Regions from separate parts of the Lysinibacillus sp. BS3 genome, predicted to be linked through region 3. Evidence: a T-box and tRNA genes for the amino acid it is inferred to sense, from the RefSeq annotation. Region 3 holds a T-box; the other regions hold tRNA genes.
The links. The T-box of region 3 lies ahead of metG (methionine--tRNA ligase). A T-box ahead of a tRNA ligase gene usually reads a tRNA of that ligase, here a tRNA-Met.
Positions count from the first base shown of each region.

Region 1: it has a tRNA-Met gene. The T-box ahead of metG (methionine--tRNA ligase) is inferred to sense a tRNA for this amino acid. The anticodon was not compared.
Region 2: it has a tRNA-Met gene. The T-box ahead of metG (methionine--tRNA ligase) is inferred to sense a tRNA for this amino acid. The anticodon was not compared.

Region 1 is NZ_CP154860.1:3,478,958-3,483,300, forward strand. Features, by position in the region: rRNA gene AAJG31_RS17110 (23S ribosomal RNA) at 1-2,202, shown strand, start outside; rRNA gene rrf (5S ribosomal RNA) at 2,315-2,430, shown strand; tRNA gene AAJG31_RS17120 (tRNA-Asn) at 2,447-2,523, shown strand; tRNA gene AAJG31_RS17125 (tRNA-Ser) at 2,529-2,620, shown strand; tRNA gene AAJG31_RS17130 (tRNA-Glu) at 2,645-2,719, shown strand; tRNA gene AAJG31_RS17135 (tRNA-Val) at 2,735-2,810, shown strand; tRNA gene AAJG31_RS17140 (tRNA-Met) at 2,837-2,911, shown strand; tRNA gene AAJG31_RS17145 (tRNA-Asp) at 2,915-2,990, shown strand; tRNA gene AAJG31_RS17150 (tRNA-Phe) at 3,006-3,078, shown strand; tRNA gene AAJG31_RS17155 (tRNA-Thr) at 3,091-3,166, shown strand; tRNA gene AAJG31_RS17160 (tRNA-Tyr) at 3,176-3,259, shown strand; tRNA gene AAJG31_RS17165 (tRNA-Trp) at 3,273-3,346, shown strand; tRNA gene AAJG31_RS17170 (tRNA-His) at 3,359-3,434, shown strand; tRNA gene AAJG31_RS17175 (tRNA-Gln) at 3,439-3,513, shown strand; tRNA gene AAJG31_RS17180 (tRNA-Gly) at 3,519-3,593, shown strand; tRNA gene AAJG31_RS17185 (tRNA-Cys) at 3,602-3,675, shown strand; tRNA gene AAJG31_RS17190 (tRNA-Leu) at 3,723-3,803, shown strand.
Region 2 is NZ_CP154860.1:3,808,998-3,813,340, reverse strand. Features, by position in the region: gene nadA (quinolinate synthase NadA) at 1-553, shown strand, start outside; gene AAJG31_RS18885 (VOC family protein) at 719-1,135, shown strand; tRNA gene AAJG31_RS18880 (tRNA-Glu) at 1,195-1,266, opposite strand; tRNA gene AAJG31_RS18875 (tRNA-Ser) at 1,269-1,359, opposite strand; tRNA gene AAJG31_RS18870 (tRNA-Asn) at 1,370-1,446, opposite strand; tRNA gene AAJG31_RS18865 (tRNA-Ile) at 1,451-1,527, opposite strand; tRNA gene AAJG31_RS18860 (tRNA-Gly) at 1,529-1,602, opposite strand; tRNA gene AAJG31_RS18855 (tRNA-Phe) at 1,608-1,683, opposite strand; tRNA gene AAJG31_RS18850 (tRNA-Asp) at 1,743-1,818, opposite strand; tRNA gene AAJG31_RS18845 (tRNA-Met) at 1,822-1,896, opposite strand; tRNA gene AAJG31_RS18840 (tRNA-Ser) at 1,950-2,042, opposite strand; tRNA gene AAJG31_RS18835 (tRNA-Ile) at 2,058-2,134, opposite strand; tRNA gene AAJG31_RS18830 (tRNA-Met) at 2,142-2,215, opposite strand; tRNA gene AAJG31_RS18825 (tRNA-Ala) at 2,244-2,319, opposite strand; tRNA gene AAJG31_RS18820 (tRNA-Pro) at 2,336-2,412, opposite strand; tRNA gene AAJG31_RS18815 (tRNA-Arg) at 2,422-2,498, opposite strand; tRNA gene AAJG31_RS18810 (tRNA-Leu) at 2,507-2,595, opposite strand; tRNA gene AAJG31_RS18805 (tRNA-Gly) at 2,601-2,675, opposite strand; tRNA gene AAJG31_RS18800 (tRNA-Leu) at 2,712-2,796, opposite strand; tRNA gene AAJG31_RS18795 (tRNA-Lys) at 2,814-2,889, opposite strand; tRNA gene AAJG31_RS18790 (tRNA-Thr) at 2,897-2,972, opposite strand; tRNA gene AAJG31_RS18785 (tRNA-Val) at 2,976-3,051, opposite strand; rRNA gene rrf (5S ribosomal RNA) at 3,062-3,177, opposite strand; rRNA gene AAJG31_RS18775 (23S ribosomal RNA) at 3,288-4,343, opposite strand, start outside.
Region 3 is NZ_CP154860.1:3,108,053-3,112,395, reverse strand. Features, by position in the region: gene AAJG31_RS15365 (2-isopropylmalate synthase) at 1-365, shown strand, start outside; gene metG (methionine--tRNA ligase) at 416-2,050, opposite strand; T-box leader at 2,108-2,368, opposite strand; gene AAJG31_RS15355 (HAD hydrolase-like protein) at 2,456-3,103, opposite strand; gene fosM (FosM family fosfomycin resistance protein) at 3,119-3,544, opposite strand; gene rsgA (ribosome small subunit-dependent GTPase A) at 3,562-4,343, opposite strand, start outside.

The sequences.
Region 1 (4,343 bases), 370 kb from region 3:
AGGTGATCTACCCATGTCCAGGGTGAAGGTGAGGTAACACTTACTGGAGGCCCGAACCCACGCACGTTGAAAAGTGCGGGGATGAGGTGTGGGTAGCGGAGAAATTCCAATCGAACTTGGAGATAGCTGGTTCTCTCCGAAATAGCTTTAGGGCTAGCCTCGTGATGAGAATACTGGAGGTAGAGCACTGTTTGGACTAGGGGGCCATCCCGGTTTACCGAATTCAGACAAACTCCGAATGCCAGATATTTATACACGGGAGTCAGACTGCGAGTGATAAGATCCGTAGTCAAAAGGGAAACAGCCCAGACCACCAGCTAAGGTCCCAAAGTAATCGTTAAGTGGAAAAGGATGTGGCGTTGCACAGACAACCAGGATGTTGGCTTAGAAGCAGCCATCATTTAAAGAGTGCGTAATAGCTCACTGGTCGAGTGACGCTGCGCCGAAAATGTATCGGGGCTAAACGATTCACCGAAGCTGTGGATTGACATCTACGATGTCAGTGGTAGGAGAGCGTTCTAAGTGCGTTGAAGTCAGATCGGAAGGACTGGTGGAGCGCTTAGAAGTGAGAATGCCGGTATGAGTAGCGAAAGACGGGTGAGAATCCCGTCCACCGTATGACTAAGGTTTCCTGAGGAAGGCTCGTCCGCTCAGGGTTAGTCGGGACCTAAGCCGAGGCCGATAGGCGTAGGCGATGGACAACAGGTTGATATTCCTGTACCACCTCCTCACCGTTTGAGAAATGGGGGGACGCAGTAGGATAGGGTAAGCGCGCCGTTGGTTGTGCGCGTCCAAGCAGTAAGGCGTGTGTGTAGGCAAATCCGCACACTGTAACGTTGAGCTGTGATGGCGAGTCCGTATGGACGAAGTTCCTGATTTCACACTGCCAAGAAAAGCCTCTATCGAGGTGAGAGGTGCCCGTACCGCAAACCGACACAGGTAGTCGAGGAGAGAATCCTAAGGTGTGCGAGAGAACTCTCGTTAAGGAACTCGGCAAAATGACCCCGTAACTTCGGGAGAAGGGGTGCTCTTGAGCGTGCAAGCGCATGAGAGCCGCAGTGAATAGGCCCAGGCGACTGTTTAGCAAAAACACAGGTCTCTGCAAAACCGTAAGGTGACGTATAGGGGCTGACGCCTGCCCGGTGCTGGAAGGTTAAGAGGAGTGGTTAGCGCAAGCGAAGCTGCGAATTGAAGCCCCAGTAAACGGCGGCCGTAACTATAACGGTCCTAAGGTAGCGAAATTCCTTGTCGGGTAAGTTCCGACCCGCACGAAAGGCGTAACGATCTGGGCACTGTCTCAACGAGAGACTCGGTGAAATTATAGTACCTGTGAAGATGCAGGTTACCCGCGACAGGACGGAAAGACCCCGTGGAGCTTTACTGTAGCCTGATATTGAATTTTGGTACAACTTGTACAGGATAGGTAGGAGCCAGAGATCTCGGAGCGCCAGCTTCGAAGGAGGCGTCGGTGGGATACTACCCTGGTTGTATTGAAATTCTAACCCATGCCCCTTAGCGGGGCAGGAGACAGTGTCAGGCGGACAGTTTGACTGGGGCGGTCGCCTCCTAAAAGGTAACGGAGGCGCCCAAAGGTTCCCTCAGAATGGTTGGAAATCATTCGTAGAGTGTAAAGGCACAAGGGAGCTTGACTGCGAGACCTACAAGTCGAGCAGGGTCGAAAGACGGGCTTAGTGATCCGGTGGTTCCGCATGGAAGGGCCATCGCTCAACGGATAAAAGCTACCCCGGGGATAACAGGCTTATCTCCCCCAAGAGTCCACATCGACGGGGAGGTTTGGCACCTCGATGTCGGCTCATCGCATCCTGGGGCTGTAGTCGGTCCCAAGGGTTGGGCTGTTCGCCCATTAAAGCGGTACGCGAGCTGGGTTCAGAACGTCGTGAGACAGTTCGGTCCCTATCCGTCGTGGGCGTAGGAAATTTGAGAGGAGCTGTCCTTAGTACGAGAGGACCGGGATGGACACACCGCTGGTGTACCAGTTGTCTTGCCAAAGGCATCGCTGGGTAGCTATGTGTGGACGGGATAAGTGCTGAAAGCATCTAAGCATGAAGCCCCCCTCAAGATGAGATTTCCCATTACGCAAGTAAGTAAGATCCCTCAAAGACGATGAGGTAGATAGGTTCGAGGTGGAAGTGTGGTGACACATGGAGCTGACGAATACTAATCGATCGAGGACTTAACCAAAAAAGTTTGAAACATTCAATGCACCGTTTATCCAGTTTTGAAAGAATAAAATATTAGAATATACTTGTAATTTTTATAAGATATGTTATAATAAGTATTGTCTTTCAAATAGTCTAGTGATGATGGCAAAGAGGTCACACCCGTTCCCATACCGAACACGGAAGTTAAGCTCTTTAGCGCCGATGGTAGTTGGGGGCTTCCCCCTGTGAGAGTAGGACGTCGCTAGGCTATATACTAAAATTATTCCGAAGTAGCTCAGTTGGTAGTAGCACCTGACTGTTAATCAGGTTGTCGCAGGTTCGAGTCCTGCCTTCGGAGCCATTCTTGGAGAGTTGTCCGAGTGGCCGAAGGAGCACGATTGGAAATCGTGTAGGCGGTTAACACTGTCTCAAGGGTTCAAATCCCTTACTCTCCGCCAGCACTTTGATGTGTTCCAAACGATGGCCCCTTGGTCAAGTGGTTAAGACACCGCCCTTTCACGGCGGTAACACGGGTTCGAATCCCGTAGGGGTCACCAATTCAATACCCAGATGGAGGATTAGCTCAGCTGGGAGAGCATCTGCCTTACAAGCAGAGGGTCGGCGGTTCGAGCCCGTCATCCTCCACCATTATTTTAACAATATTATAGTATTATCGCGGGGTGGAGCAGTGGTAGCTCGTCGGGCTCATAACCCGAAGGTCGTTGGTTCAAATCCAGCCCCCGCAACCAAATGGTCCCGTGGTGTAGCGGTTAACATGCCTGCCTGTCACGCAGGAGATCGCCGGTTCGATCCCGGTCGGGACCGCCATTTATTTTAAAATATGGGTCAGTAGCTCAGTTGGTAGAGCATTAGATTGAAGCTCTAAGTGTCGGCGGTTCGATTCCGTCCTGACCCATCTTATTTTTTTGCCGGTTTAGCTCAGCAGGTAGAGCAACTGACTTGTAATCAGTAGGTCGTGGGTTCGATTCCTATAGCCGGCACCAGATATTCCCGGAGGGGTAGCGAAGTGGCTAAACGCGGCGGACTGTAAATCCGCTCCTTAGGGTTCGGCGGTTCGAATCCGTCCCCCTCCACCAGTTTTATTATTTTAGGGGCATAGTTCAACGGTAGAATAGAGGTCTCCAAAACCTTTGGTGTGGGTTCGATTCCTACTGCCCCTGCCAATTAATTTTATGGCGATTGTGGCGAAGTGGTTAACGCACCGGATTGTGGTTCCGGCATTCGTGGGTTCGATTCCCATCAGTCGCCCCATTGTTGGGGTATAGCCAAGCGGTAAGGCAACGGATTTTGATTCCGTCATGCCTAGGTTCGAATCCTAGTACCCCAGCCATTTTTGCGGAAGTAGTTCAGTGGTAGAACACCACCTTGCCAAGGTGGGGGTCGCGAGTTCGAACCTCGTCTTCCGCTCCATGTATGACGGCGGCATAGCCAAGTGGTAAGGCACGGGTCTGCAACACCCTTATCACCGGTTCAAATCCGGTTGCCGCCTCCATATTTTAACTGTTAATCGGTTTATCCGATTTTTTTTATCTCCATTATGCCGGTGTGGCGGAATTGGCAGACGCGCACGACTCAAAATCGTGTTCCTTTGGAGTGTCGGTTCGACCCCGACCACCGGTATCATCAAATTAATAAAAATTAAGAAAGCTCATAAATCTTGATATAACAGGGTTTATGAGCTTTTTATATTAGGGGAATTGCAACAGGTTTAGAAAGAGAAGGATTCTTTTTGAAGAAAAGGTCAACGAGAATAAAAAAAGTATAGAAAATTCATTGGAAGAGAATAGTATGAGTTTTAACATAGAAGTTACTCATGGGTTTGAATCTCCAAAGGAATCATTAGAAACATAATTAAAACAAGAATGTTTATATTAGCATTCTTGTTTTTTTATGTGATAAAACATTGTGTGTCAGAACGTTCGCTATGATAGACTAAGCAGTTATGTTTATGTAAAACAGGTAAATTTGTTTTACAAATTTTACAGGGCTTTAGAGGGTAATAAATATCTTTACAATATTTTTCTATAAAGGTTGTGCCATTTTAGACGCCTGAAAAGAATAGGTTTATCCTATAGATTTTAGGTAAAAGACAAAGACATCTGTTTCAACATCAATAATTTTTTGAACTTTGGTGGAGAGAGAATATTTTCTTTTATACAT
Region 2 (4,343 bases), 700 kb from region 3:
ACATTTAGGAAGAAATACTGCCTATGATTTAGGTATACCTCTTGAAAATATGGCTGTTTGGAATCCACATAAGAACTTGCTCGAAACAAAAGAGCCACTTGAAAATATCCAGGTTATTCTTTGGAAGGGTCACTGCTCTGTGCACGAAGGTTTTACTGTTCAACATACAGAGGTTATTCGCAAAGAACACCCGACTATGAGGATAATTGTTCACCCTGAGTGCAGCCGTGAAGTGGTTGCAGCGGCTGATGATGCAGGCTCCACAAAATACATTATTGATACAATCAATCGAGCTCCAAGCGGATCTGCATGGGCAATTGGAACAGAAATGAACCTTGTCAATCGCATTATTAAGCAGCATCCTGATAAACATATTGTCTCCTTAAACGAAAACTTTTGTCCTTGTTTAACAATGAATCGAATTGACCTTCCACATTTGTTATGGAGCTTAGAAAGTATTGAGCAAGGTCAACCTCATAACCGTATACAAGTAGATGAACATACTACCGCTGAAGCACTTAGTTCACTTGAAAGAATGCTAGCCAGAGGATAAATAGTTAAAACTTTTTAAACAGAAAGGTTGAAGATATAACCTTTCTGTTTTTGTTGACATAACGCCTACTTCTAATAGTGCTAATGGCTTCCATTTGCGCCCCGCTTTGCTATAATTGACACGACTTTATGCTCCATGATACTGTCAATTTGGAGGTGATACTAAATGGCTTTTCAATCGAAAAATATCTTTATCAATTTACCAGTACAAGATCTAAACAAATCTATCAGTTTTTTTAAGGAATTAGGTTTTGAGTTCAATCAACAATTCAGTGATGAAACAACAGCCTCAATGATTATTAGTGAAAATATCTTCGTATTAATAATGGTTGAAGAACGATTTAAAGGATTTAGTAAGAAAGAAGTTACAGATACTACTACTTCTGCAGAAGCAATCTTATGTCTTTCTGCTGAAAATCGTGAACAAGTAGATCAATTAGTGAATAAGGCTCTTGCCTCTGGTGGTAAACCTTATAGTGAACCACAAGATCACGGATTTATGTATGGTTGGGGTTTTCAAGATGTAGATGGGCATATCTGGGAAGTAGTTTATATGGATGAAAATGCATTGAATCAAGAGTAAATTTTGTATCTATGAATATCAAAAAACAGTAGATGCAATTGCATCTACTGTTTCTAGTATGACCCGTACGGGATTCGAACCCGTGTTACCGCCGTGAAAGGGCGGTGTCTTAACCACTTGACCAACGGGCCCATGGCGGAGAAGGAGGGATTTGAACCCTCGCGCCGGTTACCCGACCTACACCCTTAGCAGGGGCGCCTCTTCAGCCTCTTGAGTACTTCCCCAAAATAAAAATGGCTCCGAAGGCAGGACTCGAACCTGCGACAACCTGATTAACAGTCAGGTGCTACTACCAACTGAGCTACTTCGGAATAATGGTGGGCCTAAATGGACTCGAACCATCGACCTCACGCTTATCAGGCGTGCGCTCTAACCAGCTGAGCTATAGGCCCTTGGAGCGGGTGATGGGAATCGAACCCACGACATCAGCTTGGAAGGCTGAGGTTTTACCATTAAACTACACCCGCATAAATGGTGGGTCAGGACGGAATCGAACCGCCGACACTTAGAGCTTCAATCTAATGCTCTACCAACTGAGCTACTGACCCATTTCGTCCATGCTAAGCTTGCTCACTCTTTTGCTTCTCATGACTTTTATCTTTAAAAATGGCGGTCCCGACCGGGATCGAACCGGCGATCTCCTGCGTGACAGGCAGGCATGTTAACCGCTACACCACGGGACCTTTTGGTTGCGGGGGCCGGATTTGAACCAACGACCTTCGGGTTATGAGCCCGACGAGCTACCACTGCTCCACCCCGCGATAATTTTATGTTGTTTCGAGTTTTTAAAGCACCATTTATAAAAATTTAAAACTGGAGGAGGTAGAGGGATTCGAACCCCCGCGCGGTGTTACCCGCCTGTCGGTTTTCAAGACCGATCCCTTCAGCCAGACTTGGGTATACCTCCGTTACAATATATAAATGGTGGACCTTGCAGGACTCGAACCTGCGACCGGACGGTTATGAGCCGTCTGCTCTAACCAACTGAGCTAAAGGTCCTTTAAGATGGCGGCAGAGGGGATCGAACCCCCGACCTTACGGGTATGAACCGTACGCTCTAGCCAGCTGAGCTACGCCGCCAGGATCTTTATACTGGTTAATTTACTTATGGTGGAGCCTAGCGGGATCGAACCGCTGACCTCCTGCGTGCAAGGCAGGCGCTCTCCCAGCTGAGCTAAGGCCCCATAATCTTTTTGGAAATGGTCGGGAAGACAGGATTCGAACCTGCGACCCCTTGGTCCCAAACCAAGTGCTCTACCAAGCTGAGCTACTTCCCGTTGTTCTTTTGGCGCGCCCGACAGGAGTCGAACCCATAACCTTCTGATCCGTAGTCAGACGCTCTATCCAATTGAGCTACGGGCGCATTTAAAATGGTGCCGAGGACCGGAATCGAACCGGTACGGTAGTCACCTACCGCAGGATTTTAAGTCCTGTGCGTCTGCCAGTTCCGCCACCCCGGCACATTTGGAGCGGAAGACGAGGTTCGAACTCGCGACCCCCACCTTGGCAAGGTGGTGTTCTACCACTGAACTACTTCCGCATGTGCATAAGCTTTTTTATCTGGCAATGAAAATAATGGTGCGGGTGAAGGGAGTCGAACCCCCACGCCTTGCGGCGCTAGATCCTAAGTCTAGTGCGTCTGCCAATTCCGCCACACCCGCTTATTATTATTTATAAATGGTGAGCCATGAAGGACTCGAACCTTCGACCCTCTGATTAAAAGTCAGATGCTCTACCAACTGAGCTAATGGCTCGAAAAAATGGTGCCGGCTATAGGAATCGAACCCACGACCTACTGATTACAAGTCAGTTGCTCTACCTGCTGAGCTAAACCGGCATATGGTGGAGGATGACGGGCTCGAACCGCCGACCCTCTGCTTGTAAGGCAGATGCTCTCCCAGCTGAGCTAATCCTCCTGGGTATTATGCCTAGCGACGTCCTACTCTCACAGGGGGAAGCCCCCAACTACCATCGGTGCTAAAGAGCTTAACTTCCGTGTTCGGTATGGGAACGGGTGTGACCTCTTTGCCATCATCACTAGACTATGGTCGACCTTCCATACACGGCGTACTGCTGTATCTAGAAGCTCTCTTTTTAGAAAGATTTGCTCTTTCAAAACTGGATAAACGGTGCATTGAATGTTTCAAACGTTTTGGTTAAGTCCTCGATCGATTAGTATTCGTCAGCTCCATGTGTCACCACACTTCCACCTCGAACCTATCTACCTCATCGTCTTTGAGGGATCTTACTTACTTGCGTAATGGGAAATCTCATCTTGAGGGGGGCTTCATGCTTAGATGCTTTCAGCACTTATCCCGTCCACACATAGCTACCCAGCGATGCCTTTGGCAAGACAACTGGTACACCAGCGGTGTGTCCATCCCGGTCCTCTCGTACTAAGGACAGCTCCTCTCAAATTTCCTACGCCCACGACGGATAGGGACCGAACTGTCTCACGACGTTCTGAACCCAGCTCGCGTACCGCTTTAATGGGCGAACAGCCCAACCCTTGGGACCGACTACAGCCCCAGGATGCGATGAGCCGACATCGAGGTGCCAAACCTCCCCGTCGATGTGGACTCTTGGGGGAGATAAGCCTGTTATCCCCGGGGTAGCTTTTATCCGTTGAGCGATGGCCCTTCCATGCGGAACCACCGGATCACTAAGCCCGTCTTTCGACCCTGCTCGACTTGTAGGTCTCGCAGTCAAGCTCCCTTGTGCCTTTACACTCTACGAATGATTTCCAACCATTCTGAGGGAACCTTTGGGCGCCTCCGTTACCTTTTAGGAGGCGACCGCCCCAGTCAAACTGTCCGCCTGACACTGTCTCCTGCCCCGCTAAGGGGCATGGGTTAGAATTTCAATACAACCAGGGTAGTATCCCACCGACGCCTCCTTCGAAGCTGGCGCTCCGAGATCTCTGGCTCCTACCTATCCTGTACAAGTTGTACCAAAATTCAATATCAGGCTACAGTAAAGCTCCACGGGGTCTTTCCGTCCTGTCGCGGGTAACCTGCATCTTCACAGGTACTATAATTTCACCGAGTCTCTCGTTGAGACAGTGCCCAGATCGTTACGCCTTTCGTGCGGGTCGGAACTTACCCGACAAGGAATTTCGCTACCTTAGGACCGTTATAGTTACGGCCGCCGTTTACTGGGGCTTCAATTCGCAGCTTCGCTTGCGCTAACCACTCCTCTTAACCTTCCA
Region 3 (4,343 bases):
AGCAATTCTTTGATTTTGATGATCTACAAGTCGTCAGCAATACAAGCTTCCCTTCAGCAAGTGTTAAGGTTCGAAAAGGCGGCGAAGTATTTAAAGCTAGTGCAGTAGGCTCTGGTCCAATTGATGCCCTCTATTCAGCCATTGCAGAAATTACAAATATGGATGTAAAACTAGTGGAATATAATATCAATAGTGTTTCACGAGGCAAAGAGGCTTTAGGTAAAGTAAAAATTACGATTGAGCATGAAGGCGAAAAGTATATTGCAAAAGCAGCAGATACAGATATTCTTAAGGCAAGTGCATTAGCCTATATTAATGCGATCAATAGCATTGTAGTGACAAAATTAACACCTGTTATGAATTAAATGAAAATAGCAAAGCAGTATGGCACTTGTGCCATACTGCTTTTTCAATCCTAGTGACTATCCCTAACTAGTTTTTGATATTCCTCATCGATTCGTTCGATATCAAGACGTTCAAATAATGGTGTCACCTCTCGAATGACTTTAGGGAGATCTACTTGCTCATGCCACATCATTTCATTTATACCTAACATATTTCTTACTTTCTTTGCTGAAAACGGTAAGAAAGGATGCAGCAGCTGTCCTAAATTCGCAATGATATAGACGCAAGTTGCTAATGTACGATTACCTGCCTCTACGTTTTCTTTTACCTGCAGCCATGGCTGTTGTTCATCAAAATAACGATTAGCACCGCGAATATACTCAAAAATCGATTCTAACGCCTGTTTGAAATGACCACCTTCGATAAGAACACCCGCTTCATTAAACAATTGTACGGTTTGTTTTCGAATGTCGCTATCCACCTCCGCTTGTGGCACCTGACAAGCAAATGATTTCTCAATAAACTTCAATGTACGGTTTACAAAATTGCCATAGGCTCCGAGTAGTTCGCCATTATGGCTATAAATAAATTCCCGCCATGAAAAATCAGTATCACGATTTTCTGGCGCATTCATCGTTAAGAAGTAACGAATAGAGTCCGCATCATAACGGCTTAAAATATAAGGAACCCATACAGCCCAATTCTGACTAGTAGATAATTTGCGTTTTTCTAATGTTAAATACTCATTAGATACGATATGGGTAGGTAATGCCTTGGATCCAATTCCCATTAAAATGGCTGGCCAAATAACTGTATGGAATGGAATATTATCCTTCCCATGTACATAGTATGAAATGGTCTCTTCATTCCATAAATCTTCAATAGCTATTTGATGCTCTTTTGCCCATTCCAAGCTTGCTGTTAAGTACCCTGCTACAGCTTCAATCCATACATATATTTTTTTCCCTTCAAAACCTGGCACTGGAACATCTATGCCATTCGGTAAATCTCTTGTTACCGCTCGGTCAGGAACTCCCTCTGCCAAGTATCGCTCCGTTAACCCTAAAGCATTGTCACGCCAACGTTTCTCGGCTTTCGCTTGTGCTAAATAAGACTCCAACCTTCCTTGAAATTGACTAAAGGTAAAATAAAAGTGCTCAGTTTCCCGAATAACAGGTTCGTTCCCACAAATTTTGCAGCGCTTATCAATTAAATCCAATGGGTCTAAAATTTCTGAGCAGTTATCACATTGATCTCCCCTTGCTTTCGCTCCACAATTTGGACAGAGCCCCTCGACAAATCGATCTGGTAGAAATTGTTTATCCGTCTCACAGTAAGCCTGTTCAATTTTCTTCTTGTATAAGAAATTATTAGCCAGTAGCTGTAAGAAAAGGGCCTTAACGGATTCATGGTGGTGCTCCGCATCCGTTCTTGTGTACAAATCATAGGTAAATCCTAAATCATGAAAGCATCTAGTAAACTCCTCATGATAGTGATTAGCTATAGCTTCTGTCGTTGTATTCTCTTGTGCGGCACGTATAGAAATGGGTGTACCATTACAATCACTGCCTGATACATATAAAACCTGCTCACCTTTTTGTCGGTAATATCTAGCCAAAATATCACCTGGTAATAATGCGGCAACATGCCCTAAATGCAAAGAGCCATTTGCATACGGCCAAGCGCCTCCAATAACAATCGTCATTCTAAATTGCTCCCCTCACAGAAAAAATGGTAAAAAAAAATCGCCCTAATCAAATCTGATTAGGACGAGTATACCCGTGTTACCACCTATATTTACAAATAGCTTACACTATTTGCCTCTATCAGTACGTCTTCACTCAAAAAAGAGATACTGCTGCTGTTGTAACGAGTGCCCATCTCGTCGTAATCTACTGGCTAAAAAGCTTTCGGTACGAAGCTCAAAGGTCATTTTCAAAAGGGTTCATTTACCTCATTTACACCAACAGAGGCTCTCTACAAAATGCTAATCCAATTTACTTTTCCTTCTCAATGCTTTTTCTATAGGATTGGCATTATTTTACGCCTTCTTGTGAGGAAATGCAATGATTGTTGTAAAAGCGTCTTTTTTTTGATTCATTTTCTCGAGTTAATCGAATGTAACCTTTAGCAAATCAGTTAAATCATCAATTACTATATCTGCTTTTTCTAACTCCTTGTCTTGTGCAAAGTCAAAGCGAACACCTATTGATAGTAATTGATTGTCCTGTGCAGCTTGGATATCCGAAGAACGATCTCCTACCACTGCTCCATAATCAATTGTATTTTCATCTACAACTCTTTTGACCAGATCCGATTTATGCCCACTTGCAATTGCTTGAATGCTATAGATTCCCTTTATAAAACGCTCCAACTGATAGGTTTCGACGATTGCTTGTAAATAGTCAATCTGTCCATTACTCGCTATGTATAACGGATAATTCTCTGACAATGTTGCAAGGGTTTGTTCAGCGTTTGGATACAAAGCACCTTTATGTCCACGTATTTGCTCAATCAGCTTTACATGGAATAATACATTGCTCTCTTCTCGTATCTCTAAAGCATGCATAGGACATAATGTTTCCCACACAACAGGTAAAGGAACCCCCATTATTTCTCTATATTTTTCTATAGGTGTTTCTCCCTGCCACAAGCCGTTTGTCCGCAGCACATCAAATGTTGCGTCGAGCGCAGGCTCTAAAATAAGATTGGTTTGAAATAATGTTCCGTCCATATCAAAAATAAACGCTTTATTCATAAAATCTCTCCTTAATTAGTTATCAAAAAACACCATATGCTGCTTTTCTTGCTTATAATAATCCAAACGATCTTGCAAAGTTCCTGTATGAAATTCAAATTTATGACCATCAGGATCTGTAAAGTAAATCGATTTTTTATCCTTTTCATCTCTTTGCCGACCTGCTAAAATATTGACCTTTAGCTGAACCAATCTGTCATACACCTTATCAAAGTCATCCTCAGCGATTGTGAAGGCAATGTGTGTATAGGAATGATGGATGTCATTACGGGGTATATCCTTTTCTACATTCAGAGCTAGCCACAGCCCATTTACATCAAAATAGGCTGTGCTGTTCCCCTTTACTAGCAACTTGGCATCAAATACTCTTTCATAAAAAGTGATGGATTCCTCTAAATTAGAAACTGAAAACAATAAATGATTGATGTTTTTAATTGTCATGGCTGTGCTCCTATTGATTATTTCTTCCCCTTTTTCATTCCCTTGGCTATTTGCTTCCACTTGCGTTGCTCCTCAAGTTTTGCTTGCGTATTTGTTTTGCGCTCCATATAAGCCAATTCTCTTTGCAGCTTAAAATAGCTTTGTAGACGATATTGGTCCAAGTCCCCATCTACAATAGCTTGCTGGACAGCACAATAAGGCTCTTTTTGATGTGTACAATCACGATAACGACAAGCTGTTGCTAGTTCCTCAATATCTTGAAAGCTAGAAGCTAAACTATCCCCTTGATCCCACAGTTGAAGCTCACGCATTCCTGGCGTATCAATTAGACAGCCACCAGCAGGCAATACTACTAGCTCTCGATGGGTTGTTGTATGTCGTCCCTTGGCATCATCCTCACGTATACCCGCTACCTTCATTAGTATCTCACCACATAAAGCATTTGTTAATGTGGATTTCCCTGCTCCAGAAGACCCCAATAGTGCCCCCGTGACCCCCTCTGTGAATAACGTCTGAATTTCCTTTAGACCTTCTCCCGATAGAGCACTCGTTACAAAGATATCCACACCAAAGGCTACAGACTCCACTTCTTGTACTAAGCTCGAAACATCCTCGCATAAATCAGCTTTTGTCAGGACAATAATGGGCTTTGCCCCTGAATCCCAAGCAGCCACTAAATATCTCTCCAAACGTCGAATATTAAAATCTTCGTTCAAGCTCATAACAAGTAACACAATATCGACATTTGATGCGACAATCTGTTCTTGAATTTCCGTTCCTGCAACTTTACGTGAAAATA